Regions from separate parts of the Ruegeria sp. AD5 genome, predicted to be linked through region 4. Evidence: riboswitches for the same ligand, from Rfam matches in the RefSeq annotation. Region 4 holds a riboswitch; each other region holds the start of a gene.
What was found. Region 4 has a riboswitch for cobalamin ahead of ACR0JG_RS05805 (DUF1636 family protein). Riboswitches for the same ligand answer to the same signal wherever they lie in the genome.
Positions count from the first base shown of each region.

Region 1: another riboswitch for cobalamin. It lies ahead of ACR0JG_RS00145 (DUF1636 family protein); the one in region 4 lies ahead of ACR0JG_RS05805 (DUF1636 family protein).
Region 2: another riboswitch for cobalamin. It lies ahead of ACR0JG_RS04870 (hypothetical protein); the one in region 4 lies ahead of ACR0JG_RS05805 (DUF1636 family protein).
Region 3: another riboswitch for cobalamin. It lies ahead of ACR0JG_RS03575 (energy-coupling factor ABC transporter permease); the one in region 4 lies ahead of ACR0JG_RS05805 (DUF1636 family protein).

Region 1 covers NZ_JBQFZR010000001.1:21,035-28,451, reverse strand. The annotation lists gene cobN (cobaltochelatase subunit CobN) at 1-459, opposite strand, end outside; gene cobW (cobalamin biosynthesis protein CobW) at 465-1,520, opposite strand; gene ACR0JG_RS00145 (DUF1636 family protein) at 1,517-1,897, opposite strand; cobalamin riboswitch at 1,984-2,190, opposite strand; gene ACR0JG_RS00140 (NAD(P)-dependent oxidoreductase) at 2,296-3,282, shown strand; gene ACR0JG_RS00135 (glycosyltransferase family 2 protein) at 3,397-4,404, shown strand; gene ACR0JG_RS00130 (class I SAM-dependent methyltransferase) at 4,397-5,008, shown strand; gene ACR0JG_RS00125 (ABC transporter substrate-binding protein) at 5,133-6,131, opposite strand; gene ACR0JG_RS00120 (sensor histidine kinase) at 6,110-7,417, opposite strand, start outside.
Region 2 covers NZ_JBQFZR010000001.1:965,922-973,338, forward strand. The annotation lists gene rsgA (ribosome small subunit-dependent GTPase A) at 1-472, shown strand, start outside; gene ACR0JG_RS04865 (alpha/beta hydrolase family protein) at 509-1,366, opposite strand; cobalamin riboswitch at 1,489-1,708, shown strand; gene ACR0JG_RS04870 (hypothetical protein) at 1,800-2,207, shown strand; gene ACR0JG_RS04875 (phosphatase domain-containing protein) at 2,212-2,712, opposite strand; gene ACR0JG_RS04880 (DNA polymerase III subunit gamma/tau) at 2,885-4,645, shown strand; gene ACR0JG_RS04885 (YbaB/EbfC family nucleoid-associated protein) at 4,877-5,221, shown strand; gene recR (recombination mediator RecR) at 5,286-5,879, shown strand; gene ACR0JG_RS04895 (thermonuclease family protein) at 5,987-6,538, shown strand; gene ACR0JG_RS04900 (hypothetical protein) at 6,656-7,144, shown strand; gene ACR0JG_RS04905 (ribonuclease T2 family protein) at 7,141-7,417, opposite strand, start outside.
Region 3 covers NZ_JBQFZR010000001.1:700,973-708,389, forward strand. The annotation lists gene ACR0JG_RS03560 (LysR family transcriptional regulator) at 1-56, shown strand, start outside; gene ACR0JG_RS03565 (M48 family metalloprotease) at 585-1,247, shown strand; gene ACR0JG_RS03570 (transglutaminase-like cysteine peptidase) at 2,485-3,108, shown strand; gene ACR0JG_RS03575 (energy-coupling factor ABC transporter permease) at 3,214-3,897, opposite strand; cobalamin riboswitch at 3,974-4,186, opposite strand; gene ACR0JG_RS03580 (L,D-transpeptidase) at 4,402-5,064, shown strand; gene ACR0JG_RS03585 (hypothetical protein) at 5,106-5,378, opposite strand; gene ACR0JG_RS03590 (heavy metal translocating P-type ATPase) at 5,565-7,417, shown strand, end outside.
Region 4 covers NZ_JBQFZR010000001.1:1,152,646-1,160,062, forward strand. The annotation lists gene ACR0JG_RS05795 (peroxidase family protein) at 1-325, opposite strand, end outside; gene ACR0JG_RS05800 (catalase family protein) at 344-1,411, opposite strand; cobalamin riboswitch at 1,670-1,878, shown strand; gene ACR0JG_RS05805 (DUF1636 family protein) at 1,981-2,337, shown strand; gene ACR0JG_RS05810 (ABC transporter ATP-binding protein) at 2,334-3,119, shown strand; gene ACR0JG_RS05815 (ABC transporter substrate-binding protein) at 3,138-4,085, shown strand; gene ACR0JG_RS05820 (FecCD family ABC transporter permease) at 4,087-5,100, shown strand; gene ACR0JG_RS05825 (LysR substrate-binding domain-containing protein) at 5,155-6,048, opposite strand; gene ACR0JG_RS05830 (GcvT family protein) at 6,304-7,417, shown strand, end outside.

The DNA of each region.
Region 1 (7,417 bases), 1.1 Mb from region 4:
CGCTGCGACCTCTCCGCCGGTTTCGCACAGATGCGCCAGCCGCCGCAGGGTCGAGACAGGCAGGGTAGAGTAATCATCCAGCCGCGTATCCTCGCGACCGTCTGCGGGCAGCACGGCCAGTGCAATCCCTTTGGCCTGCGCCAGCGCCAGAACCTGCTGCAAGCCGTAGGCCCAATAGGGCACTCCACCGATCAGACGGATCAGAATGCCCTTTGCGCCCTCCAGTGTCTGCTCGACATATGTGTCGACTGAGAGGGGATGCTTCAGCGCCGTCAGATTGGCCAGCCGCATCGTTGGCATGCGTCTTTCAGGCCCACCTCCACGATGCCATCCCGCCGCGAAAGCGCCAAGGTCACTGTCGGAAAAGGACAGCACCACCAGGTCCGCCGGGCTCTGACCCAGATCGGTCGGGGTCTCGGTTTGTTCGAGCCCATGGCTTTCGCGGAAGACGACGTGCATAAGTCTTACTCGGCAGCCTCGGTTACACCCACGAGGATATCCCGGATCTCGGCCTCTTTGATATCGTCATGCTCGGCAATGACCACAAGGCGCGAGCGACGGTCTTCGCGGGGCTCCCATGGGCGGTCATATTGGTGACGCACGCGCGCACCGACGGCCTGAACCAGTAGGCGCATGGGCTTGCCCTGAACGGCGGCATAGCCTTTGACGCGCAGGATATTCAACTCGTTGGCCAATCGTTCAATCTTGGCGACCAGATCAATCGGATCGGTTTGCTCGGGCAGTTCAACGATGATGCTTTCGAAATCGTCATGCTCGTGATCGTGATGGCCGTCGTGATGGCTGGGACGCGCGTCCATGTCATCCTCGGCCGCGGCTTCTAGACCCAGCACGACGCGGACGTCCACGGCACCCTCAGCCACTTCGACTACGGGCAGGGGGCGGGGCGCTTCGGCGGCGATGATCTCTTTCGCTTTCGCAACGCCTTCCGGGCCAGCCAGATCAGGCTTGGTCAGCAGAATGATGTCGGCGCAGGAAATCTGATCCTCGAACACCTCGGACAAGGGAGTTTCATGATCAATCGAGTCATCTGCCATGCGTTGCGCATCCACCGCCTCGACATTCGGAGCGAACCGACCAGCGGCCACGGCCTCGGCGTCGGCCAGAGCAATCACGCCATCGACGGTTATTTTCGAGCGGATATCGGGCCAGTCGAACGCCTTCAACAACGGTTTAGGCAGGGCAAGACCGGAGGTTTCGATCAGGATGTGATCGGGGCGCGGCTCTAGTGCCATCAGGGCTTCAATGGTCGGGATGAAATCATCGGCCACGGTGCAGCAGATGCAACCATTGGCCAGTTCCATGATGTTTTCCGCGGGGCAATCAGGAATGGCGCAGGACTTCAGGATATCGCCATCGACGCCGACATCGCCGAATTCGTTGACGACCACCGCCAGACGCTTGCCCTGCGGGTTCTGCATCAGATGGCGCACCAGTGTGGTTTTGCCCGAGCCCAAAAAGCCGGTGATCACAGTGACGGGGAGTTTCTCGAGATTGCTCATTTCAGGGCTCCAATCGGGGGAATGCGGGCCGCACAGTTTTTGCGGAAATGTTCGGGACGTTCGCGCCATTTGACCAAACCGTCCTCGGTGGCGAGGTATTTGGCTGCGCCTTCGACGATGGTTTCGACATGGTCGATCTCGTTCAGATGCTCATACACGAAAGTCCAGCGATCCGGTCCTCCGCGTAGCACGATCGAGCAGCCTTCATCGCAATTCGACAGGCATTCCACAGCTTTCAAGGTAATGCCTTCGGGCAGGCCCGCCTGTTCAAGCGCCTTGTGCAGCAACGTGCCGGGGCGCTGGGCGTCATCCTCGACAGGCAGCCCGCGACGGCAGGTAGTGCAAACCAGCAGTTCGACCGGTGCGGTCTCGGTCATGTCTCTCATCCCCCCAAAATCCTCTTCGTGGGGGACGGGGTTTCATGCGGGCCGATCACAGCCCCACACCGGAACACCCCGTCCGGTTTCATCTTCGGGCGTTGGCAGGTCTCCCGGCTTGCGGATGTCAGAGGAGGCCTCTGTCGGATGTCCCGCCTTCCCGGCCATACTGCCAGTGGCTTTGGGCACCCTCTCCGGTCACGGTCGCGGGGGCGGCTGCGTTTGACGGCAAAAACCGCTGACGCATTCCCTTTTCATCTGCTCTCGCAGACACCAACGAAAGGGACATGCGGCAGGGCAGGGTTGCTTGTCAAGCGAGTCGCGCCGATCCGTGAAAAAGCGGATAAAAAGCGACCTGTCGGGGTCGCTGGGCGGCATGATACTTCTGCAACGACGTGCTGGCATGGCAGCAAGATGCGAACAGGAGGATACCGCGCATGAAAGTAGGGTTTATCGGGCTGGGGAATGTAGGGGGCAAGCTATCTGGATCGCTGCTACGAAACGGTATCGATCTGACGGTTCATGACCTGAACCCGGATCTGGTGACCGAATTCGTCGCCAAGGGTGCCAAAGCCGCCAAAAGCCCGGCGCAACTGATGCGCGATTGCGATGCTGTTATAACCTGTTTGCCTTCTCCTGCGGCCTCGGATGCGGTGATGCAGGAAATGTTGCCAGAGGTCGGCCCTGGCAAAATCTGGATGGAAATGTCGACCACTGACGAAGCCGAAGTCAAACGCCTTGGCGCAATGGTCATCGAACGAGGCGGCGCAGCGGTGGATTGCCCGGTTTCGGGCGGATGTCACCGGGCAGCGACGGGTAATATCTCGATCTTCGCAGGCTGTGATCGCGAGACTTTTGAACGTATCCTGCCATTCCTGACCACCATGGGGCGGCGCATTTTGCACACGGGCGATCTGGGCTCGGCCTCTGTTCTGAAGGTGTTGACCAATTATCTGGCGACCGCCAACCTGATCACCTGCGCCGAGGCATTGGTGACAGCCAAGGCCGCCGGCATGGACCTTGGAACCACCTATGAGGCGATCAAGATATCGTCAGGCACATCCTTCGTGCACGAGACCGAAAGTCAGGTCATCCTGAACGGCTCGCGCGATATTTCCTTCACCATGGACCTGGTGAAAAAAGATATCGGTCTGTTTCAGGAGGTCGCCGACCGTGCCGGAGTTCCCCTTGAGATAAACCCATTGATGATCAAGATTTTCGAAGATGGCATCGCGCGATATGGTGAGCGTGAACTGTCCCCGAACATCATCAGGCGGCTAGAGGACGCGACCGGACTGGAGATCCAGGCGCCAGGGTTTCCAACCGAGATGCTGGACGACGAGCCAGAAGAACCGGGTTACGAGGTGATCCCACAGAATCGGTAGATAGATTAATCGGCAAGCATTGCGGCTGTCTGGCGACCTGGTTGGACAAAATTCTGGTGCTATTCTAAATAGGTCGACAGGAGTCCGACACCGGCACAGGCAAGAGAACAACTTATGACGAATGAGACCTTTCTCATCGTAACAACGATGAAAAACGAAGGGCCTTTCATGATCGATTGGGTGGCCTACAACCACGCAATCGGCTTTGATGACATTCTGATTTATACCAATGATTGCGCTGATGGTACCGATGCCATGGGCGAACGGTTGCAAGTGCTTGGCTGGGCTCACCACCAACGAAACAGACTGGGTCCGCGCGCTGCGCCGCAGGTTCGTGCATTTTCGCTTGCGCGGAATCACCCAAGCTATCTGTCATCGGATTGGATTCTAAGTTTGGATGTGGACGAGTATATCAATATCCGTTTGCCCAATAGTGATATAAGAAGCCTCGTTGAGGCCAGCGGCGTGGCGGATGCGATCTCGATCTGCTGGCGCATGTTCGGAAACGCGGGTCAGAACGATTTCGTTGATCGACCTGTACCTGAGACTTTCTTTCTGGCCGCCACGGAAGACGGCTATCCGCATCACCGGACCAAAGGGTTCAAAACGCTGTTCCGCAACAACGGAAAATTCAGCCGTTTTCGCGCCCATCGTCCCAGGATCAATCCAGAAGATGCACCGAACCCTGACGCGCCATACGAAGGCGTGTTGTGGCGGGATTCGGGCGGGAACCTCTACCCAGCAGACCAAGTGAAATGGAAAGCATGGCGTGGTTTCAGCCATGAATTCGCGCGCATTCATCATTATGCTGTGCGCAGCACTGATAGCTTTTTGGTCAAGCGCGACCGTGGGCGCACCAATCATGTGGGGCAGGATCAAGGGCTCAAATACTGGCTCATGATGAACCACAATGATGTTGAGGATCGCTCAATTCTGGAACATATGCCGGCTATGCACGACATCAAAGCTGAGATGATGGCAGATCCGCAATTGGCAGACCTCCATCACCAAGCATGTGAGTGGCACAGGTCGAAAGCCGAAGAATTGAGAGCCAGACCGGACTGGGTTGATCTGGTTGAAGCGTTGCAAAATTCCTCAACCGGAGAAGACGTCTATGGGTGAAGCTGTATCTGCTGAGGATCGCCGCAAGAAGCAAGCTGAGCAGCGCGAGCGGAAGGATTCCCTGCGGCGCGAAATGCTCAAGACCATGCCGCATGGACGGCTGAGCGTTGAAATTGGCGTTTGGAAGGGCGAATTTTCGCGGATTCTGCTGGAAGAGCTGCAGCCCTCGAAATTGTGCCTCATCGATCCCTGGCAAGTACAGCAAGACCCAGATGGCGGTGCTTCGCTTGCCGGAGCGCGCACGCAGAAGGATATGGATCGAATATACGAGGCAGTAACGGGTAAATACAGCACCGAGATCGCCAAGGGGCAAATTTCGATCATTCGCGACTATTCGCGACCGGCGCTAAGCCTGTTTGAAGATCAGAGCATCGGGTTTGCCTATTTGGACGGCGACCATTCCTACGAGGGCGTAAAAACGGATCTGGATGCTTTGCTGCCCAAGATGATCGAAGGCGGCGTAATCATGCTTGACGATTATCACAGGCGCGGTTGGTGGAAAGATGACGTGATGCGTGCGTTCCACGAATTCCTCGGGGCAAATTCTGCGGGGCTGCGGCTCAAGGCCATCATGGGGGCGCAGGTGGCCGTCGAGAAACTTTGAGCCGAGATCATTTTTCTGATTATAGATTCGTGCGACGTAACCCAGGCTGGCTAGTGTCTTCCAGCGTCAACAGTGTTAAGCAACAAGTTCAGCGATGACGGATAGGGTTGTTGTCTAAGTCCGATCATCTTTGAATAGCGGCACTTTCCCAGGCAGACAGGAACTTTCTGCGCTTCAGCGCATCGAGGAACGTCAACAACGCAGGGTCCAGCGCTATCGCTGCGCTTTCGGTCGTGGAGTCCTGCGTGTCCAGAAGTGGCAGTGCTGCCAGTGATTCCGGATTCAGCGTGGTCAGGTGCCGGACAAAGGTTTCCGCTTCCTCCGGCAAGCGGCTTTTGCCAGTTACCATGGCGGTTCGCATCATCGTCGTCTGAAAATCCGAAGGCAGAATGATCTGAAGGGCATCCTTTCCTTCTGTTCGTACCGCCGCATAACTGCCAAGCACGTTGTAGGCCACCGCGATTGTACCATCCGCCAGGTCGTTAATCATGTCGCCCGAACAACAATAAAGCCGCACATCCAGGCCGCCCAATACCTCCATCAGTCGCCAATAGGTCTCCGAGGCGCGGGCGTCCTGCGTCGCGAACAAATAGCCCAATCCCGACTGGCGCACGTCATAAGTGCCGACCTTGCCCCGAAAATCATCCGGGCGGGCACGCAGCGCTTCGATCAGTTCCTGCCGCGTTTGCGGCATTGGTTGTCCTTCGAACGCGGTGCGGTTGACAACGATGGTTGCGGGTTCCGAAGTGAAGGCGAACAGGCTTTGATGCCATTGCGCCCAAGGGGGGTGCGGAAGATCGTTAAGCGCCAGCGCATATCCGTCATTCGCGAGCTTCAGTTGCAGGTCCATCGCGCTGGAAACGACAATGTCGAACGCTTCTGGCGTGGCTCGGACGCGTCGGTCGATATCGGCCGTGCCGGTCACCAGATATTCGACCGATATCGCTGGATTCTGGGCGACGAAATCCTCGATCAGCGGCGCAAACAGGGCGGTATCGGTGCTGGAAATGACCCGCAGTCGGGGGCCGTCGGCACTTTCGTTGAATATTTGTCGGTCTTCCCAATCCTGAGCCCCTGCGCCGCTGGCGAACAGGCATAGGATCAGAGTGACAAGATAACGCATGCGCCGCCCTCCGCTTTGTTTGACAGTACCAGCGTGCCACCATGGGCGACCGCGACGTCCTGGGCAATGGTTAGCCCGAGGCCCGATCCGATGGTTCCTGCCGCGTTCTGACCACGTTCGAAACGTCTTGTGAGCGTTTCGATTTCATCGGGCGGAAAGCCTGGCCCCTGGTCGCTGACCGTGATCCGGGCTCTGGGTGATCCTGCGACATCGATGACCACGGTACTGTCCGCTGGCGCATATTTAAGCGCATTGTCTACCATGTTCCGCACCGCATTTTGGATGAGGATGGGGTCGCCCGAATACATGACCTGCGGATCGCCGGTCAAAGCAAGCGAAAGGTCTTTCATTTCAGCGATGGGCGTCAAGCGCTGGACAAGCTCTCGGATCAGAGTCACCAGATCGATATCCTCGCGCTCCAGATGGTCGGCGCGGAATGTGATCATGGCGTGATCCAGTAGTTGCCCCGCAGCCCTAGAGCTTTCGTCGATGGCGCGCATCATTGATCTTAACGCCTCGCGGTTGTCTTCTCTCTCGACCCGTTGCAGCGTCGCCTCGGCATAAGACCTGACCGTTGCCAGCGGGGTGCGGACCCTATGGGCGGCCTCGGCGATAAAGTCCTCGGATTGGCTGAGAGACTGGTCCAGGCGTCCCATAAGCGAATTCAGCGATGACACCAAAGGCGCCATTTCACGCGGTACTGGTTTTTTGAATGGGCTGAGATCTTGCGGTCCCCGACGGGTGACGGATGTCGTTAATCTGTCGAGCTGACCAATGGTGGCCGAACTCACCCAGAAGGACAATACAGCCGCAAGCACAAAGAACCCCAATCCCAAAAGGCCGGCATTGCGTGAGATTTGATCCAGCGTCTCCGACAGCGCATCTTGGGTCTGTCCCAAGGCCACTTCGATTTCTGTCTGATTTCCCAGCCCGACCAGTGTGCGGCTGGCACTGACCTGACGAACGTTTTCACCACGCACCTCACCGAAGCGAAAGGTCCACTTTCCATCAGCGGGTCCTTGAGTTGGGGTCAGGTCTTCGTAGCCGGACAGGAACTCGCCATCCTGAAAGATCGCATAAAACACCCGGTCGTCCGACGGCGTGCTCAGCATTGAAAAGGCAGCATAGGGGATATCGACTTCAAGCTCGCCTCCGCGCAGCGCCGCGGCGTCGAGGATCGAGGTGACTGAGGCACCCAGAATGTTGTCCTGACCTTGCTGGGCAACCTGAACTGCATAGTCGCGGACAGCAAAGAACAGCACAAGGGCCAGAATCGCGGCACCGCC
Region 2 (7,417 bases), 190 kb from region 4:
CTTGCTTGGATCATCCGGCGTTGGGAAAACGACGCTCGCCAACGGGATGACGGGGCAGGATCAGGCCACCGCAGGTATCCGTGAAGATGATGCGCGCGGCAGGCACACAACAACTGCACGCGCCTTGCATCGCATGCGCAACGGCGGTTGGCTGATCGATACGCCCGGCATGCGCGCGTTACGTCTGCTAGATGCGCAAGAGGGGTTGGATGAGGTGTTCTCGGACATCTCAAACCTCAGCCTGAATTGCCGCTTCTCGGATTGTCAGCACGAGACCGAGCCCGGATGTGCGGTGCAGGCGGCAATCGACGCTGGTACGCTTGATCCCGCGCGGCTGGACCGCTGGCGCAAGCTGCGGCGCGAAGACCAACACAATTCCGCTTCGGTGGCGCAGGCCCGCGCCCGCGACAAGGCGTTCGGCAAGATGGTGCGCAGCGTGATGCACGAGAAAAAATCCCGTAAAGGGCTATAACGAAGCTGGGCAACGGCCTACCGGTGCCCAGCGCTATCAGGCGATCAGCCTAGGCCAGACTGCCGCATTCCGTCTTGCGAATGCACCGATATGGCCGATCTTGGATACTCCGAATTCGCTTGGTGCAAGCAGATGGCGCCCGGCTTTGGGTCCATAGAGATCGGCAAGACGCCAGACAGCATCCGGCGGCACCATTTCATCATCTGCGAAGGTAAACAGATCGACACGTTTGCCCAAGTCTTCCCAGCGGGCGGCGGGCAGTGTCGTGCCGATCTCTGGCACATAGCTTTTGGGGGCGGTGCACCATTTGCGCCATTGCCAATAGACTTGGGCAGGCAGGTCCGATCCAAACCCGACCAACCGTCCGGGCAGGTAGCCAAGCGCCTTGACCACCAGCGGCGCGTGACCAAACCAGAACAACGCCGCCAAAGCGCGATAAGGCCAAGGGTGATCCGCCAGCGTTACCAGACCCGAACAGACACAGATCATCCTATCAATCTGATCGATATCGGGTTGGATCGGGCCAAACATTCCGCCCAAGGAATGACCGATGCTCCATAGCTTGGCCTGCGGAAACCGTCGGCGCATCTCGGCCCGGGCGGATGGAATGTCGATCAACGCCCAATCGGCCATGGTGACATTTGACCGCTTTTGCGAACCCACCAAAGAGTGACCAAAATCCCGGTAATCGTAAGTCAGGCAGGCCATGCCCTGTTCTTCGGCGAGCCATCGGGCGAAGTACTGATAGTAATCCCTCGGCACCCCAGTCGCACCGTTTATGACGACCACCTTTTCGGGGTCGGCAACCGGACGGTAAAGCCGCGCCGACAACATTGCCGGGCCGGACGGGATTTGAAAATCCTCGGTCACAACCGCCTGCTGCGTGTCCAACATGGTGCCCTCCAATACCGACTGAACTGATCAGTTCACCCGAAGCGCCTCAAGTCAAGGTTGACGTGGCTGGACCGTACGTCACTTGCCTGACGCAATCTTCTTGACTCGGGCACGGCGCAGCCGATAGCCATGTCGCGATGGTTCTCGCGCCCAATCGGGCCGGGATGAAAAGGGAACACGGTGCGGTTCTGCACGGAGAAAACCGGAAAGAACCTAGTCCGAGACTGCCCCCGCAACTGTAAGCGGAGAGCAATGCCGAGATACCACTGGCCTTGAAGGCTGGGAAGGTCGGCAAAGCGATGACCCGCAAGTCAGGAGACCTGCCATCAGATGTAGAACCGAAACTCGGGCGGGGTGTCCGGGACGGGTTTGATCGTGCTCTGCACCGACCAACCTGTGCCACGCCCTCGCCCTGCGCGCGGAGGGCGCATTGATGATCTGGAAGACTAAAACGCACGAATTCGCGGCGACCGTGTGCCAACGTACTGGGGCAACCTGCCCCGCACTGGCGCAAATGGCGCGGGCTCTGACGCAGGCCATGTCCGCCACAAAACCGGTCACGAAATCTGAGTTTGAGATTGAAGGCACCATAGATCTGTCGCACTGCCCGGAAGGATGCACCGCCCGCTTTCGCGCCCAATGCGACCAGATACGTGTATTCTGCGGAACCGATCCTGAAATCGATACCGGCCGGCTGGATGACTACGCAGACATGATGTTCGGAACCGAGTACCGCAGCCTACCCGCAGACCTGCTAAGGAATCCTCCTTGCGCCATGCTTGAGGCTTCGCTTCTGGTGCAGCACAACGGTGGCGAAATCTCGCCACATGTTGGTGTCTAAGCCGTCAAACTGCTTGAACACGGGCCGGTTCAACGGCCCAAAGCATCTGGGCATTTGTCTCGACTGCGCAAGGACGCACCGTACGCAATCGCTTCAATGCCGCCTCAGGCCGTTCACCGCATTCAACCATCAGACGCAGAACCACCATCCCGGATCGGCCACAGCCACCACGGCAATGCACTAGCACACGGCCACCACCTGACAACGCCTGACGTGCGGTCGCGCCAACGCGGGGCCAGCGGTCCAAAATCTCTTTGGGTGGCGTGCCAAAATCTTCGATCGGCAAATGCACCCATCTGCTGGCACGCCCCTGAATATCAGCGCCAAAATTCCGCGCACCATCCTGAATCATCTCGACCTCAGTGGTCATCGAGATCACAAGTCCCGGCTTCCAGTCTGCGATAAGATCAAGGTCTTCTGTATACGTTCCTCCACGCCCAGGCATCGAGGACAAGGCCAAGGTGCCTCCGCCAACCTGCAACGCATAAACCACCAGTTGCGACATAATCTCCCCCCAAACAAACTTCACCCAACAACATACTGGTCCAGTAAATAGAATAGAGTGGATTTTAGCCGCATACCCACGCATTCCAAAATGAAAATCGTCCCGGCTGGCTGTGGACGCGGGCGGCGGGGGCCTCTACGCTGCGGCGTAACGCGAATCCGACAGAGCAGACATGACCGAGACGCCCAACCCCGCCTACCAGGTTCTTGCCCGCAAATACCGCCCCGAAACCTTTGCCGATCTAGTCGGTCAGGACGCCATGGTGCGTACCCTGAAAAACGCATTCGAAGCGGATCGGATCGCGCAGGCCTTTATCATGACCGGCATCCGCGGCACCGGTAAGACGACGACCGCCCGGATCATCGCCAAGGGTATGAACTGCATCGGTCCCGATGGCAGCGGCGGCCCTACCACCGAACCCTGCGGTCAATGTGAACACTGCGTAGCCATCATGGAGGGCCGCCATGTCGATGTGATGGAGATGGACGCCGCCAGCCGCACCGGTGTCAATGACATCCGCGAGATCATAGACAGCGTCCGCTATCGCGCTGCGTCTGCGCGCTACAAGATCTATATCATCGACGAGGTTCACATGCTGTCGACCAGCGCTTTCAACGCGCTGCTCAAGACGCTGGAAGAACCCCCCGAACACGTGAAGTTCATCTTTGCCACCACCGAGATTCGCAAGGTCCCGGTAACCGTCCTGTCCCGTTGCCAGCGCTTTGATCTGCGCCGGATCGAGCCGGAGGATATGATCGGACTGCTGCGCAAAATTGCAGATGCCGAAGGGGCGCAGATTGCCGAGGATGCGTTATCGTTGATCACCCGGGCTGCCGAAGGATCAGCGCGGGATGCGACCTCACTGCTGGATCAGGCGATCTCGCACGGGGCCGGTGAAACCAGCGCGGATCAGGTGCGCGCGATGCTGGGGCTGGCCGATCGGGGCCGGGTGCTGGATCTGATGGATATGATCCTGCGCGGCGATGCTGCAGGCGCGTTGACCGAGCTGAGCGGGCAATATGCCGAAGGGGCTGATCCACTCGCCGTCTTACGCGATCTGGCTGAAATCACGCATTGGGTTTCGGTGGTCAAGATCACCCCGGATGCCGCCGAAGATCCCACCGTTTCCCCCGACGAACGCGCCCGAGGTCAACAAATGGCCGAGGCTCTGCCCATGCGAGTCCTTACACGCATGTGGCAAATGCTGCTGAAAGCGCTTGAGGAAGTTTCCGCCGCACCCAACGCAATGATGGCTGCGGAAATGGCCGTGATCCGCCTGACCCATGTGGCCGACTTGCCTAGCCCGGAGGAGCTGATCAAGCGTCTGCAAGATACGCCTCCGCCGCCCAATGGTGGGCCCGGCAAGGGAATCGGTGCGCCGGGACATGCTCCTGCCGCGCCGCAGGCTGCGGCCCGATCGGCCTATGCCGCATCGGGAATCGGCGGCAACGCAGGCGGGCCAACAGCCGCGCTAGCCCAAGATGTGCAGGCAGCGCTGGCGCGCTATCCAACATTTGAACATGTGGTCGAACTGATCCGAGCGAACCGGGACGTGAAGTTGTTGGTCGAGGTTGAAAACGGCGTGCGTCTGGTATCCTACCAACCAGGCAGGATCGAGTTCGCCCCAACCGACAACGCCCCGACCGACCTGTCACAACGATTGGGCGCGTCGCTGCAGCGTTGGACAGGCAACCGGTGGGCCGTTTCTATTGTCGCTGAGGGCAACGCACCGACCATTGCCGAGGTACGGGACGCTGCAGACTTGGCCCTGAAGGCCGAGGCTGAACAGCATCCTCTGGTGCAAGCAGTGCTGACTCATTTCCCGAAAGCGCGGATCAAGAGCATCGAAACCGCAGAACAACGCGCCGCTCAAGTCGAAACCGAAGCCCTGCCCGAGGTCGAAGACGAATGGGACCCGTTCGAAGAAGACTAAGCTTCGAGCATAAGCGCACCTCAACCAAATGCTCCCGCACCCGCCACGGGCCATCGGCTGGCGCCGACCTGAGCGGCTATGGGCCCTGCAGCGCGCCTTACGCACCGCCGGGCCTAACGGGAGCAAAGGTCTTGCCAAAGACCTTGACAACGGGCAGGAGCATCCAGGCCTCTTGTGCCGCGCGGTTACGCTTCGTATCTAGGCCACAAATCGAGTGACAGGAGATTACCGATGCTAAAAGGTTTAGGCGGCCTGGGTGACATGGCCAAGATGATGAAATCCGCGCAGGATCTGCAAACCAAGATGACAGACATGCAGGAAGAGCTGAACACCATCATGGTTGTCGGCGAATCCGGTGCCGGGCTGGTCAAGGCCACCGCGACCGCCAAGGGCGAGTTGAAAGGTCTGGATATCGACCCGTCGATCTTTAACGGTGACGATAAGGAAGTAGTCGAAGACCTCATCCTCGCCGCGATCAAGGACGCCCAAACCAAGGCGCAGGAACGTTCACAGGCAGAAATGGCCAAGCTGACCGAAAGCATGGGCCTGCCCGCAGACATCAAGCTGCCGTTCTGATACACCCTCCTGACGGATCTATGGCCGGGGCGTGTTTCTCTGGCCCAATTGCGAGGGTCTCACGGTGAGTTCGAACAGTGACATCGACAATCTGATCGACCTGATGGCCAAGCTGCCCGGTCTCGGCCCCCGCTCGGCCCGCCGCGCAGTCCTGCACCTGATCCGCAAACGCGCCCTGCTGCTAACGCCGCTTTCTGACGCCATGCAGCAGGTAGCCGTAACTGCCCGTGAATGCCTGAACTGCGGCAATGTGGGCACCACTGATATCTGCGACATCTGTAACAACGAGGCTCGCGCATCCGGAGAGCTGTGCGTGGTCGAGGACGTCGCCGACCTTTGGGCGATGGAGCGTGCCGGGGTCTTCAAGGGTCGCTATCACGTTCTGGGCGGCACTTTGTCGGCTTTGGACGGGGTCGGCCCGGATGAATTGCGTATCCCCCGGTTGAAGGACCGGGTTGTGGCCGAGAGTATCACCGAGATCATCCTCGCCCTGAACGCCACCGTCGATGGCCAGACCACTGCCCACTACATCGCTGATCAGTTGGAGGGGCAGGTTCGTCTGACATCCCTGGCGCAAGGTGTACCGATTGGGGGAGAGTTGGACTATCTGGATGACGGGACGATTACGGCAGCGCTTAGGGCGCGGAAGGAGTTGTAGGAGCAGCAACAGATATATTAATCGTTTCGAACTATAGGTTTACTCTAAAAGCAATCATCTAATAGCATCTTCAGCATTGCGATAACCATTCTAAGTTCAGGTTTATGATGCTGAGATTTCTACTGCGTACTTTATCGCGCCCTCCACGGAAGGGGAGAAAAGCGGCGCCGTTCAGGTCCATTACACCGGCAAATACGACTCGCGAGGTTGGGCGAATTACTGAATCGACAGCGCCCTCAAAACTGCCCACGACCACGACGCTAAAGGGAAAATGTCATGTAATTGATGGTGATACGATAGTAGTCAGCGGCACGAAGATCAGGATCGCCGGCATAGATGCACCAGAGTTGGAACACCCTTGGGGTAAGAAATCCAAATTTGCGCTAATCGAAATGTGCAAGGGCAAGGTGGTCACTGCCATCATCAAGGAAGAAGTCTCATATGATCGGATCGTAGCCAAATGCATTCTGCCGGACGGCACTGATGTAGCGGCTGAACTGGTCAAGCAAGGGCTGGCATTGGATTGGCCAAAATTCTCTGGCGGTACATATGCGCATCTTGAACCTCAAGATGCACGCAAGAAGCTATGGCGCGCTGCTGCGCGGCAGAAAGGCCATATGAGAGCGTTCCACTCCGAAGTAAAACTGCGCAGTAAGTAGATTTGAGATCAGGCCAACCAACACCAAGACTCTCAAAGAGTGTTTTTATCCGGCAACTCTTTGCTTCTAAGTCAATTAAGGATAGGAAAGGACATACCGTTGAAAACCCGAGCCCCCATGCCCCGCCTTCTCGCCCTCACCTTCGCCGCTGTCACTGCCACTGCCGCCCTTTCGCAGGCACTCATCGACAAGGGCTTCGTCGAAGGCTGGAACATCATGATGGACCCCAATCTCGGAAATGGATGCCTGATACAAACCGTGTATCAGGACCTCTCGGTGGTGCGGCTAGGTTATGACGCGCTGGATAATCGCGGGTATTTCACCGTTTACAACAAGGCTTGGGGCGACATTAAACCGGGGGAACAATATCCGATCCGGTTCGAGCTGGACGGCAAGAGCTTTGATGCCACCGCCATCGGGTTCAAGCAGGATCGCGTGCCCGGCGCGACGGTGTTCTTTACGGACCGGAGTTTCGTCACCTCGATTGCGCAGAACAAGACCATGACCGTCTACAATCCAGAAGGTCAGACCGTCATGGCGATTGATCTGAAAGGCACCGCCAAAGCGCTGGATTATGCGCGCGACTGCCAGAACAAAAAACTCTAACGAATCGGATCAAACACCGCGTTTTTAGCGGTGCAATCACGGATCACGTCGCGGCCACAGGGCACCGGGGCAAGATCGCGGGACAAGCACAGGCGGACTTCTTCGATATAGCCTTGCTTACAGGTGATGGTGATCATGTCAGGCTCGAGCGTGGGATTGGCCTTGAGAAAGGCCTCTTCCACCACCGAAGCGGGCAGTTTGACCGTCGCGTCCAGCTTGCGGAACACCTCGGGGCGCGCAACTCCTGCATAAGCCTGCCGCGACAGGGCGAAA
Region 3 (7,417 bases), 450 kb from region 4:
CCCTTATTGATCATCTTGCAAGCGACACGTCGCTTTGCTCTGACTTAAAGGGGTAATGGTGCAAAACCGGTTAATAAAAACCGTTACGGTGTGCGGCTTCCTTTGAAGCTCCTGCTTCCAGTATATCTTGAACAACTTACGCTTCAGGTTGAGACTTGCCGCCAATGCGACTTGTTGGGACGTCGACAGTAAGCCCAAACTGGAAGCGTCCAAAGAACTGCGCGTGCGCTCGCAGCAATCCCTTCACCGCAAAGCAGATAGAATTCAAGCCGTTTCACAGTGGGAATAGGGGGAGAAGTGTCGTTCAATGCGGTTCACGTCATTAGTGGCAGGGTCGCGGATCAATTGGTCCTCCGATTCAAAGGCATTTACGGTGCTTCCCGTTTTGGCGCCAGCTGAATCAGGATGCGCCTACGGACAATCTCCAGTGTTATTGAATAACAATTCACAGAGAAACTATTCTCGGATTTGGATGTAAGTGTATCGAAGATTACGATCTCTATTTCGGTATTCTCGTTCATTGGAAGGTTGTATTTATGAAGCGAACTGTATTGGTACTAGTTATTTTGATGCTGGCGGGATGCATGTCATCCGCGCCTCCCCCCTCTGCACCCGTCCCAATATCAAGTCGCGTAAGCACCCCAGTCAATTCACAGCAGGCACAAGTAAGATTCCGTCAAGTCGCCTCTCGAGTTGAGCCCGTGGCAGAGCGAGAATGCCGCCGCCGTACAAAAGGTGCGAATTGCGATTTTCTGATCCGAATACATCCTAACAAGCAAGCACCCTCTAACGCGTATCAGAGTTTGAGCAAGTCGGGGCGCCCGGTAATAACAATGACGCAAGCTTTGATAAAAGATGTGAACAACACCGATGAACTTTCATTTGTTATGTCACACGAAGCTGCCCACCATATCCAAGGGCATTTGGCACGCCGTGCTCAAAATGCGGCAGCTGGTGCGATTATTTTTGCTGGTCTAGCAACAATCGCCGGGACTGGACCAAATGACATCGCCGCAGCACAAGACCTTGGAGCCTTTATTGGTGGTCGCAGCTATTCGAAGGACTTCGAATTGGAAGCTGATCGGCTAGGCACGGAGATAACTTACAAAGCAGGCTATGATCCACTCAAAGGTGCGCTCTATTTCGTACAAGTCCCTGATCCTGGTGATCGTTTTCTAGGGACGCATCCTCCCAATGCTCAACGATACTATGCAGTGCAAAACACAGTGGCTCAGATCGGTCGTTGACTAATTTGAGATCAGGTTCTGCACGACCGCAAAGCTTGAGATCGAGCATGCCATGATTCCGCGGCTGCAGAGAATGATCAACCTGACGCACCATGACGCAGCACCGTCATCGCCAATTCACCACAGCTGCCGGCCCTTCAAGTGGTCGGGCTCCTGGAATTGGAGAAACGGGTGCGCTATTACGGATATCGCACTTGGTTGTGGCGAACGGGCTGTTTCAAACGTAAGTAAACAAGGTGCTTTGAATGACGGCTCTTATGACACACGCGATACTTCCGCGATGGCAGCGTTGTCTCCGCGAGCGAATACTGAGTCAGTAACAGCCGCTCCTGCATAGGGCAGCTTTGGTGCGCGTATCGCCACTTCAATCAATCCATGATCTCGCACAAGCACCGAGTGGAAGGTTCGACGGGCCGCGCTGCAGCATTCACATGTCGCGTTAAACGGCAGAATTGGGTCGGCTGTCATTTTTGCAGTTTAGCAATACGTAACAATCGAATTTGGTGGCGTTCATCCTCTCCGTCGCTTCCCTTTCTTGGACCAGCAGGATTTATGCAAACCAAACGCCCTAGACCGTCACGGGGAGGGCACTGCCCTCTCACTCGGGCAACCCTATCGGGCAGGGCCGAGGCCGCACCACCCCTATCGAATAGCCTCACCTCCCCCCGGCGTTCACCACATTGCAGATTAGCTGCGACAAGCTGCATCGCTGTCTGAACTGCAATTCAGCTCTGATTATCCGAAAGGGAAGCCGGATCAAACGAAACTGCCTGCGGTAGTCCTAAATGGTGGGTTTGGATTGAAGTATAATACTAAGGGTCATATTTAGTAGATGTCCGACTTCGAAGTTTCATCTGATTTCGAACATTCACTACAGTGTAGTCCGACTATGACGGTTGGGTAAGATAAGTGTGACCTTCAACAGGAAACTGTTCAACGTCACTGGCCTTAAACTCGATCGATGCCAAAACATAAACAAATCAGTGAATCGCGTCATCCAAATCCGCCACAAACCTCAAGCGTTTCTAACCCAGAACTACTAGTCGGCTTTCTTCTATGCCGCTGCAAGAATCTCAATTAAGCTCACCCACACAATCACGACTAAAAACTGCGCGCTCGCGAACTTTGCTGCTCTACATTTTAAATTGAATAAGCTGTTGTAATGCGTCGATGAACATAAAAGATTGAAATAGAGTTCTCTTGGCTCGGTAGCTTCAGATACCCAGGAGAAACGAGTATGGGGAAAGCAGATATGACAAAACCTACTTCCGCTCAGAAAAAACTCTCGGAACGGTTACCAGTTTATCTATCGTTGGCCTGTATCATATGCAGCTACCTTGTCTCCGCCGCTTCATTGCAAGCTTCTGAGCTTCCCTGGATCAAACTAGATAGAGAGGTTCAGGCGCCATCGGGTGCCAAATCACTCTGCAAAGATTATTCGTGGGCGTGCGCGAATACTCGTACTTCTGGTCTGCCAGAAGCGCGGGAGAAACAGATCGTTAAAGCGATTAACTTGCGCGTCAATCGGAGGATCCGCGCCGTTTCGGATCAAAACCAATACGGGACAAAGGAATACTGGACACTACCAATGCAGGGGTCAGGGGATTGCGAAGATTTCGCTTTGCAAAAGAAGTTTGAACTAATGCAGAACGGCTTGGATCCTACGAAGCTACTTATTGCCACTGTCTTAGACACCAATCGCAGTGGCCATGCAGTTTTAGTTTATCGCTCGAGTGAAGGCGATTTGATTCTGGACAATGTCACCAACAGGATCAAATCGTGGAAGGAAACGAGGTATCTTTTCCTACGAATACAGGACCCAAATCACCCTGATCGTTGGGTACAGGTTTCTAGCGGCTAAAAACAATGTGGCGCGCCCTAGAGACGCGCCACAATAGAATTTTGGTCCTGCGACTACTGGTTGTTTCGCGGCAACCCAAGTATAGGACACCGCTTCAAACTTTGGTCAAGCTTTCGCAGCGTTGTACAAACGCGGAGTCACCAGACCTGTACTGTTCAAACCGCGCATTGCCTTGGCTGCCGCAAGCACTGCCAGATCAGCAATCGGCTCAATGACGATTACCAGCATATAAGCGCCGCCAAAGGACAGAACCGACGCCATGGTTTCTGCGCCGAAACCCTGGCCGTAGAAGGCCCAGAACCCAACCCATGCGACTACTCCTCCCTGATACGTCGCACTTAGGGCAAGAGCTTGGCCATATTTGAGGTCAACATATGCTGTGCCGGGTGCGATGATGCGGCTGGCCAGTGCCTGTAGCGCAAATAGCGGCACCAGCAGAGTGGTCAGGTTGATGAAGTACTGCGGAAGATCGAACGGGGCAAAAAACACACCCTGAATCAGGAGACCAGCTGCCAATCCAAAAGCCGCGGGTGCAGCACCGAGAAGCAGAAACAGCGTCGACCCCAGGATGAAGTGGACTTCAGAGACACCAACCGGGAAATGCGGCAGGACTTCGAAGAAAAGGAAAACCCCAACGGTGGCGAGCACCGAGCGCATAACAAAAGATGCAGGTCCATTCGCACGCAATGTGGAAAACGTTTCTTTCGCTGCGTAAGTAGCCGCACCTGCGGCGGTAACATAGGAAAGCGCGATTTTGGCACCATTCACGATGCCCGGTTCGATATGCATGTTCTTTCTCCCTACCGCCTCACCCGGCGGCTTGTCAGGTTGAATCGACCGTAAGGCCGACAGGTTCAGTCTGGGCATAGCCCGGCGCTTTACGGCAGGTCTCCTGACTCGCGGGTGCTCGCTCCGCCAACCTTCCCGGTTCCATTACAAACCAGTGGTGTCTTGGCATCGCTCTCCGCTCACAGTTGCGGGGGCAGTTACGGAATTGGCGCCATTGAAAACACCGAACCGTATTCCCTTTTAATCCTTTTGGCTTCCGCCATCAGGAACCGAAAACAATTCACCGCTACAATGGCGGCTTCGCCTGTGTCAATTGTCTTTGCGACCTATTCCAATGTAAACTCGACCGAAGCAGGATTCACGCAACCGGTCACTTGATCGACAGGGTAAACCAAGCGTTACCTGAAACCTCTTGAAGCTCTAGCTGCTAGAGGCTTTAAGATTCGGATTAATTCGCGATAGTGCGATCCAAATACGTTAAACTTGTGAACCAGGACGAGACCTATGCTTACAAGGCGCCATTTCATTCAATCCACCACAGCGCTGTTCTCGGCGTCTGCGGCCAGTCCATTGATCGCCAAAACCTGGCCAACCGCATCGCAGAAGACCTATTGGGACAGTCAAGTCACGCCAATTGGTTACGATCCAATGACCTCAAATCCGTGGGGTGTTCATGACCGTTTTTTACCAAGACGCGTCGCGGCAAATGATGGTTTGGTTCCAGGTGACATCCATGTGGATGCCGTCGCGCGCTATCTCTATCATATCGAAGAAGGCGGGACCGCAATGCGCTATGGCGTAGCGATCGCGCGTGGGAATCTTTACGAGCCCGGCACCTATGTTATCCGCCGAAAGGTCGAATGGCCACACTGGACACCAACCGCTTCAATGATCGAGCGCAACCCCGAATACGCGGAATTCCGGAATGGAATGGAGCCCGGGCCGAATAATGCTCTCGGCTCTCGTGCCCTTTATCTATACGTTGGAGACCGAGACACATATCTCAGAATTCACGGCACGCCTGAGCCAAGAAGCATCGGCGGTCGCGCAAGTTCTGGATGTGTGCGAATGATCATGGCTCATATCAATGACCTCTACCCAAACGTGAAAACCGGCTCGACCGCTTTCCTATACTCTGCCGAAGATAGCGTCACAGCCCGCTCATGAATATTGGGCAGCGTACATGGACGTCGCTGCCCTCATTTCGATCAGGCGTCGCGCGCAATGCAGATCGGAGCGCCATTCGTCGCGCGCAATGGTACCAATGTCGTCTCGACGGGTCCGCTGTGCTCATACCAAAAGCAATTGTCTTCGGGCAGGAGGCGCGCTGTGGTCAAATCCTGCGCCGGCCCTGCCAGCGCTACGACCGAATCTGGCACGTTGCCTGGTTCAAATGCTTTGCTTTTGGCCCCAGTGAACTGGGCTGAGCAACCAGCCGTAATCGAGACTAACGTGATGGTAAATGCGATCCGTTTCTGCATTGATCTATTCCAAATTTTTTGCGTCATCTGCAATTAGATTGCATCCACACGGCCGGCCCGCAAGACGAAATGAACTAACAATATCGCAGGCCAAGAACCCGGATGAAAAAAATATAAAAGGTATTGAAGCTCTAGTTACTGTAGGAACTATTTACAAAGGACCATAGAGATTCTTGAGGTCCAATCATGTCATCCGATACCCATAGCCACGACCATGGCCACGAAAACAAACATGGTCACCACGCATGCGGTAGTGGCGGGTGTGGCGACATCGCCCCCGCCGGTCCAATTCCTGAAGGTGGTAGAAGCTTTCAGGTCTCTGGCCTTGATTGCGCCGAAGAGGTGGCGATCCTGAACCGTGTCGTCGGCCCGAAAGCAGGTGGTGAAGAGCATCTCGCATTTGATGTGATCAACGGTCGGATGACGCTTCTTGAAAGTGCTTCCAAGTTATCTGACGAAGATGTCATGATGCTGGTTGCCAGTACTGGTATGACCGCCAAACCATGGGATGACGGAAATGCCGCCCAGGACCAGGCGGCGCATATTGCACGTCAGCGGCGGTTCACCACTCTTAGCGGAGGGTTTTGGGCAGCGGGTTTTGGCTGGCACATTTTCGAAACCGGCATGGGCGGTGCGCTCGGGCTGTTCTCGGGACATGGTGAGGTTCCGATGCCTTTGCCCGAGGCAGCTTTGTTCGCGGTCGCGATCTTGTTTGGCGTCTGGCTGGTGGCCCCTAAGGCCTGGTCTTCGGCGCGTCGACTTTCGCCGGATATGAACCTTTTGATGGTTGTTGCCGTCGCTGGTGCCATCGCTCTGGGTGAGTTTTTTGAAGCCGCAACTGTAGCATTTTTCTTCTCGCTCTCTCTTTATCTGGAAAGCTGGAGTGTCGGACGTGCTCGGAACGCGGTATCCGCACTGCTTGATCTGGCCCCCCCGACGGTTCGGCTGGTTCGTGCTGACGGTTCTGAGGCAACGGTCCCGGCGGCGGATGTCTTTGTCGGTGACAGCTTCATCGTTCGGGGTGGGGATCGCATTCCACTTGACGGGGAAGTCATCGAAGGAGCTGGTGCCGTTGACCAGGCTCCAATCACAGGTGAAAGCGCGCTGATTCCCAAAGAGCTGGGTGATGAGGTCTATGCCGGCACAATCAATGGTGAAGGCACCCTCAAAATACGTGCGACGAAAACAGCGTCCGATACCGTGCTTGCCAAGATCATCCGGATGGTCGGTGATGCTCATGCTCGCCGTGCGCCGGTTGAGCAGTGGGTTACAAAATTTGCGCGGATCTATACGCCCATCGTTATGGTCGTCGCAGTGGCTATCGCCCTGATCCCACCGCTTACATTTGGCGCATCGTGGGGCTTCTGGTTTTACAACGCACTTGTTCTGCTGGTTATCGCCTGCCCCTGTGCGCTCGTCATTTCCACACCGGTTTCAATCGTTGCGGCTTTGACCTCTTCGGCCCGGGCTGGGGTTCTGATTAAGGGCGGCGCATATATCGAGGCCCCCGGGCGTACCACCGCACTGGCCATGGACAAGACAGGCACGATCACCATGGGCGAGCCTGAAGTGGCCAATGTCTATCCGCTGGGCGCCGCATCCGAGCAAGAGCTGTTGGCGAACGCTGCAAGCCTCGAGGTTCGGTCTTCACACCCGCTGGCCCGCGCCATTTTGACCCGGGCAGAACAGACCGACATTTCGATATCGGCGGCTGAAGACATCCGAACCGTTCCCGGTCGTGGTCTGGAAGGCCGTACCGAGCGTGGAGATATCTGGCTTGGCTCCGACCGCTTCGCTGTAGAGAAAGGCTTTGGCGCGTCCATCCCTGCCGAGTTGCGCAACCAAATCGAAAACGCGGGAAGCACACTTGTTGTTGTCGGGGATGAGAACGGGTTAACCGGTTTGCTTGAGCTGCGGGACCGCATTCGCCCCGAAGCCAAGAACATCGTTGCCCGGCTTCACGCGCAGGGCGTGAAGTCAATCATCATGCTGACTGGTGACAACGAACAAACAGCGAGAGCGGTAGCAGCCGAAGTCGG
Region 4 (7,417 bases):
ATTGTGCGGCCGAGATAAACAATAGTGTCGATCCTTGCGGGCACATCAAGGTAAGCGGGCTGCCATCCATTTGTGTCCGTCGGCGAAAGAGATCAGCAACTTCGCTTTCCGACGGCAGGACGGGTGAGAGGTCCTCTGGCGTCGTATGCCGACCGATCCAGCGATGGGAAAACACGCCGGGCCATGTCGTGTAGTCTGCGCCCATTGTATAGGGCCGCGGTCGGTGGATCTTCGCGGCGTTTGCAAGCCTGATCGCGGCCAAATAACTCGTAACGGGTGGGGAGATCTTGAATCCGAGTTTGATCAGATCATCAACGTCCAGCATCAATACATCTCCGTTTGGTCATCGGTTCGGGAACCGGGCGCGGGCCAGGCTCAGATAGGTTCTGAGCCGGATCGCATTAATCGGTCCTAAAGGTTCGTGATCTGCCGTGACACGCCAGGGCGAGAAGCTCATCGCGTCGCCAGTCTGCGGATCAAATTCTGCACCTTTGGGAATCGTGATATCCGCCACGGGCGTGACGGTATGATGGTACGGATCAAGAGGTGCATCTGGTTGCGGATCGCATGCCCACCGGATGCGATTGTCTAGCACATCGAATTCGTCGGCCGGGCGCGGGGGCTCAATCACACACAGCTCGAAGTGATTATCTCCATCGGCCACGTCTTGCCGCAAACACTGCCCGATCCCATCTGGGTCGTCTACCGGATGTGCCGGAATTTTTGGTTTAGCGCTGCGGGCCAGGTATCGGACTGTTAGATCGGGGCCCAGCCGATACGGTGTTGTCGACCAGAAATGGACCTCAAAAGGCGAGTGCATATAGTTCGAGGCAAAATCACTCGCGACGCGAAACTGACGCTTGCCTTCACGAGTTAGGAGGGCGCGAAATCCTGCGCGCAGCCCTTTGGTGATCAACCTAAGGCTCCATTTTCGTCGCCCTTTGATCGCGTGCTGGACCGCTTGTAATGTGGCGACAAGCCTGCCCAATCGCTCATATTCATCGGGGACGTAGCTGGGAAACACATCCTGATCGACCAATACGAAATCGAACTCGTCGCTGAGTTGTGTGGTCCCCAGATGCGCAAGTGCCTCGGCGTCGATCAGCTTGGGGCCTGGCACGTCAAAAAGCTTGATCGCCATCCCGTGGGCATCCGATTTCCGGTCATCCAGATGCGCGCCGTTGGAAAAGCGAAGTGCGGCTGAATAGGCAGCGGGCTGTTCAAACAGGCCGTGACGGAACTGTTCTGGTAGATCGTTTCTGACGGTGAATGTTGCAGCCACGCACCCGTGACTGCGCCCATGCTGAGCCCTTAAGCGATGGCCTTTCCACCGTGCAACGGCCTCGAGATTGTGGTCAATGACATCATCAACAATATCCGGCGGCAATGCGTTTTGCGAAACATGCGTCAAAGAACCGTCTCCTTGGATAAACCCAGGCAATGATCAAACAGGGGTAAGGTGCTGACAAAGCTAAACCTCTAAATTTGTTCAGCTTACCTCAGATTGTCTAATTTCCAAACACACCAACTATGGACAGCCGTGGCCAGACAAATTCGGCGCGCAGCCCAACCCATTCGGTTGGTGCTACGGACACGTGGTTGCCCGCGCTCGATCCTCGACCAGAGTTGAGCGCCTTCGACTTTATCATTGACGTGTCCGGTGTTCTCGGGCACTCAGTCGATTGATGGTTCCCGGTGGCGTTGCCGCGGGATGAAAAGGGAATACGGTGAGGTTTGCCAAAATGGTGCCAATTCCGTAACTGCCCCCGCAACTGTAAGCGGTGAGCAAGGCCAAACAGCCACTGGTCCACAGGATCGGGAAGGTTGGCCGAGCGCGGACCCGCAAGTCAGGAGACCTGCCATCAGATGTTTAACCAACCCGGGGCGGGGCGTCCTGGAAGGAGGCTTTGATGGCGCGTCAATCGCGTGTTTACATTGTCGGCAGCTTCCGCATGCGCTTGGAAACAAGTGGAGTGGACCATGCCAGATACGCCTGATCATTTCATTCTAGTCTGCGAAAGCTGCACTGAAGGGCTGCCCCTTGATGAAATTTGCGATGCGTTGACTGGGAAATTACCTCGCAGTTTTGCGATCCGCGCGTCGTCTTGCATGGCAGGCTGCGATAGTCCCAGAACGGTTGGGTTCCAGGCCGTAGGAAAGGCGCAATACCTTTTTGGTGGCATTCAGACCGCGGATGAGGTGCAGGCGCTGGCTGAGTTTGCAGCGCAGTATCGTGAAAGCCCGGATGGCTGGACAAATGCCACTGATCGCCCGCAGGCGTTGTTCAATAAAACCCTCTCGCGCATGCCGCGGATCGAACACGGGGCATCGCAATGACGTTGCCACCCTTTCTGATTGCCGAAAACCTTGAGTATTATGCCCTTAACGGAGATGTCCTGTTGCAGGGCGTCTCGTTCGAGTTGTACGAGGGTTCCATTCTAGCCATCGCCGGCCCGAACGGGGCGGGGAAAACGACGCTTCTCAATCTGTTGTGCGGCGCTGAGCCGCTGGCACTTGGTGATGTTCGGATCAAAGGACGCAGTCTAAAAAAGCTCACGGCCAAAGCGCGTGCGCGCATGATTGCAGTGGTAGGTCAGCAGGAACTGCCCGATGGACGCTTGGCGTTACGCGATTATGTTGCGCTGGGGCAAATACCCATCCGTGCGGACCGCTCTGCCGAAGGCCACGCGCAAGAGCTGGACCGGATTTTAGACCTGACCGGTCTCGCCAATCTCGCGGACAAGCGCATGGCCCAACTGTCTGGAGGCGAACGTCAGCGTGCCCATATCGCACGTGCTTTGGCGCAGAACCCTTCGTTGCTGTTTCTGGACGAACCGACCAACCATCTGGATCCTGATGCAAAAGGGCGGATGCTGTCTTTGGTCGCCGAGCTTGGGATCACCGTGGTCATGATCGTACACGATCTGGTCATGATCCCCGAATTCGCCACACACGTGGCGCTGATGAAATCGACCCTCATGATCGAGTTTGGGTCGGTGGACAAGGTGCTGACACCCGAAAGAGTCCGCGAAACTTTTGGCGTTGATTTCCTCTGCTTTCTCCACGAAGGCCGCGTGATCCCGGCGCTTGATATTCGAAGAACCACAGTCTCAACTTAGTCGAAGGAACACACTGAGATGAAATACATCTGGCCCGTGGCGTTGGCCACCGCCATGGCAAGCGGTGCTGCTGCGCAAGAAGTCACCGTAGACAACTGCGGCGAACCGCTGGTTTTTGATACCGCGCCCAAGCGCCTGGTTGTGCATGACATGAACATGACCGATATGGCCTTTGCATTGGGTCTGCAGGACAAGATCGTCGGCCTGACCGGCATCACCGGCTGGTACAAGACCAGCCCTGATTTTGATGCCCTGCGCGGCGACATCCCCGAGCTTGCGCCGAAATATCCGACCGTCGAAAACCTGGTGGCGGTTGAACCCGACCTGTTCTTTGCAGGTTGGTACTATGGCATGAAGCCGGGTGGTGATGTGACCCCAGATACATTGGAACCGTTCGGAATCAAGACCTTGGTTCTAACGGAAAGCTGTGTCCATCTGGACAAGGATCGCCCCGAAGCCAGCATGGATCTTCTGTTTGGCGATGTGTTGCGCTTGGGCAAGGTGATGCAAGTCGAAGACAAGGCCGAGGCTCTGGTCTCGGGCTGGAAAGAGCAGCTGGCAGCGATCGAAGCCAAGACTGCTGAACTGCCCAAGCCCCGCGTCTTTCTTCTGGATGGTCCTGCAGATGCTCCGTTTACCGCCGGTAAATTCGCGATTCCCGATGCGATGATCACAGCCGCCGGTGGTGAAAACGTCACTCATGACATGGACACGAGCTGGGGCCGCACCTCGTGGGAAGCCGTTGCCGCATCGAACCCGGAATTACTGGTTTTGTTGGATTATCAGACCGGCAATGGCGCCGAGGACACCTTCAAGTTCCTGCAGGAACATCCCGTCATGTCGCAGACTGATGCCGTCAAGAACGAACGCTGGATCGGATTGCGCTACGAAGAGCTAACGCCGGGACCGGCAAATATCGAAGCGATCTCGAAGATGGCGCGCGCGATGCATCCGGGTCAGAGCTGATATGGGCCGATTGGGCCTGACGTTGTTGCTGGGGGCGGTCGTTCTGACCGCCCTTTTGCTGATTTCCACGATCTACGGCACAACCTCGATTCCTTTGTCCGGCACCTTCACCGCGATATTGCGCGGTACCGGGTTGCAGGACGGAGAGATGTCGCCGCTGCATAGGATCGTATTCGACCTGCGATTGCCCCGCGCGTTGTTTGCAGCCGTGATCGGTGCCGGGCTGGGCATCGTTGGCGTGGTGCTGCAAACGACCACACGTAATGACCTTGCCGATCCATTTCTGTTCGGCCTGTCCTCGGGCGCGGCAGCGGGGGCGGTGTTTGTAATTACAGTGACCGGAGATATTCTGGGTTTCTGGACTCTGCCTCTGGCTGCCTTTTGCGGCGGTCTTGTGGCGTCGGTCATCGTGCTGGCGCTGGTTCATGGGCTTCGCACCAGCGCACCGGAGAAGCTGATCCTTGCGGGTCTGGCTGTGTCGTTTTTGTTTTCGGCCATCACCAACTATCTGATCTTCGCCGGTGATAGCCGCGCCGCCCATTCTGTCATCTTCTGGATGCTGGGGGGGCTGGGCCTGGCCCGTTGGGAGACGTTCCCGCTGGTGTGCATCGGTCTGCTGCTGATCCTGAGCTATTCGCTTTATCGCAGCCGCTGGTTGGATGCGCTGCTGACCGGGGATTTGACTGCCGCTACTCTGGGTGTGCCGGTTCGGGGTCTGCGGTTCAGCATGTTTTTCACCGCAGCTTTGGCAACGGCCGTGTTTGTTTCCGTAGCCGGTGTGATTGGTTTTGTCGGTCTGATGGTGCCGCATATTGCACGCGGGATCGCAGGTCCCCTGCACAAAAACCTTCTACCTACCGCCGCTATGGTTGGTGCTGCCTTGTTGACCGGCTCTGACATTCTCAGCAGGCTTCTGCTGGCTCCGCAGGAATTGCCGGTGGGGATCGTCACAACTTCAATCGGATCGGTGTTTGTGTTCTTGCTTTTATTCAGGACAGCGAGAAATCAACGGTAAGGCCCTCGATCTTCGCTCCCAAGATATTTCGTCCTGATCAGGTCTGAGCCGAGTTTAAACCTTTCCGTCAACCGCTTGGCCGAGCCACTTGAACACAAGCTTGGCTCGGTCGGATGAGGTGTTGTGTAGTTTCACGTAGAAATCCAGTTGCGATGAGATGGTTTGCGGCAACAGTCTGACCAGTTTTCCGGATGCGGTCAGCTCCGAGGTCAGTCCCTCCCATCCCAGCACTGCGCCCATATCGTCCTGAGCGGCCTGAAGCGCGATCGTGTAATTGTTGACCCGATGCGCGGAATTCAGCGGGCCTTCATAGCCGAGTTTCTGGGTCCAGGCACGCCAGTCGGTCCAGCCGGTATCCGGAGCGTCGAGATGAATGAGGGGGACCCTGGCAATATCTTCAACGCGTTCGATGGGATTTTGTTGCGCAAACCTTGGGCTGCAAAGCGCCATGATCTTGTCGTGAAATAGTGTCTTGAAGATGCCCGTTTCGCGACTGGAATCGCCGTAATGGATACTTAGGTCGCATTTTGACGTGTCGATGCCGAGGTCAGTCACGACCTGCGTCACGGAAACATGTCCGTATTGCTTCCAGAATTGCGCAAGGCGCGGGGTGAGCCAAAGTGAACTGACAGCCGTGGTTGAGCGGATCGTCACACCTTTTCTGTCATATTGACGCCGCAACTGCCCAAGTGCTTCGCTGATGCCTTCCAGACCACGTTGAAGGGCAACAAGAAGATAAGCACCGCTTTCAGTAAGTTCCACGCCGCGATGATGGCGCAGAAACAGCGCGCATTGCAGCTCGTTTTCCAGCGCTTTGACCTGATGGCTGATTGCGGCCGGCGTGACGTTCAGCTCTTCTGCAGCGGTCTTGAAGCTTACATGCCGCGCAGCAGCCTCAAAGCTGATAAGCGAACTTACAGGTGGAAGATCGTAGGGCCTATTGAGCAAGGTGATTTGACCTGTGATGGTTTGTACATCCAATATTATATAAGCACTATCCAAAGATTAGGCTTAGCTGATCTTATTCAAAGTGAATCTTTTTGCAATTGCCCGCCAGCAGTTCAATATGAAAATTCGCCACAACCGTTTGAGACATGATCAAGGGATGTGCCAAGGGTCCTCAAGCCCCTTGGACATCATATCGATCTTTCCTCATGCAATGCGATCCCCGGTTGGTCGTGCACAATTTGAAGGAGTTGCAGAATGCAGTCACATGCAAAAGTCGTGGTTGTCGGAGGTGGGTGCGTCGGGGCGTCAATTCTATATGGGCTGACCGAACATGGATGCTCTGATGCCGTTATGCTTGAACGCACCACACTGACCTCGGGTTCGACGTGGCATGCGGCTGGTTTGCTAGTGACCTTTGTGCGGTCGCACAACGTGTCGAAGATGACGATGGAAACCATCCGCATCTACACCGAGGTGGAAGAGAAGATGGGCAGTTCGGTCGGACTGCGTAAGGTAGGACAGCTGCGGGTCGCCAATACCGAAAAGCGCTGGGATGAGTTCCAGTCCTATATCTCGATTGCCGAAGCTGCGGGCGTGCCCTGCCAACTGCTGACGCCGGAGGAGATTGCCGAGGTTCATCCCTTGCTGAACCAAAGTCCAGATATTCGGGGTGGTATCCTGCACACTGAAGACGGCTATGTGAATCCCGCCGACATTACCATGGCATTGGCCAAGCTCGCGCGGGATGCCGGCGCCAAGGTATACCAGAACACCGAAGCGCAGGCTTATGAGAAGCTGGACGATGGCCACTGGAAAGTGACCACCAATCAGGGTGAGATCACCTGCGAGCATCTGATCTTTGCCACCGGCAACTACGCCCGCGAAAACGCGCGCCGCGTGGGGCTGGACCTGCCATGTATCCCGATCGTTCACCAGTATTGGACGACCGAGACGGTGCCGCTGTTGAAAGAGCGCCGGGCGCAAGGCTTGCCCGAATTCCCAATCCTGCGGGATGAGGACTACGGCGCTTATCTGCGCGAAGATGTGGGCGGGATCCAGTTCGGGCCGTATGAATTCACCAAAGACCTCAAACTATTCGCCGAGGATCGTGTCCCGCCCGAGTTCGGGGCCGATCTGTTGCCCGAGGATTTTGATGCCGTGGAAACCCAATGGGAACGCGCCATCGAACGTGTGCCGACCTTGGGTGAAGTTGGGATCAAGGCCAACACCCGTGGCCCGTTCCAGATGACCCCGGACGAGCTGCCTCTGGCCGGACCCGCACCGGGGCATGAGAACCTTTGGCTGGCCGAAGGCATGCCTGGTGGCATCCTCTGGGGCGGCACCGTTGGTAACCGTTTGGCCAAATGGA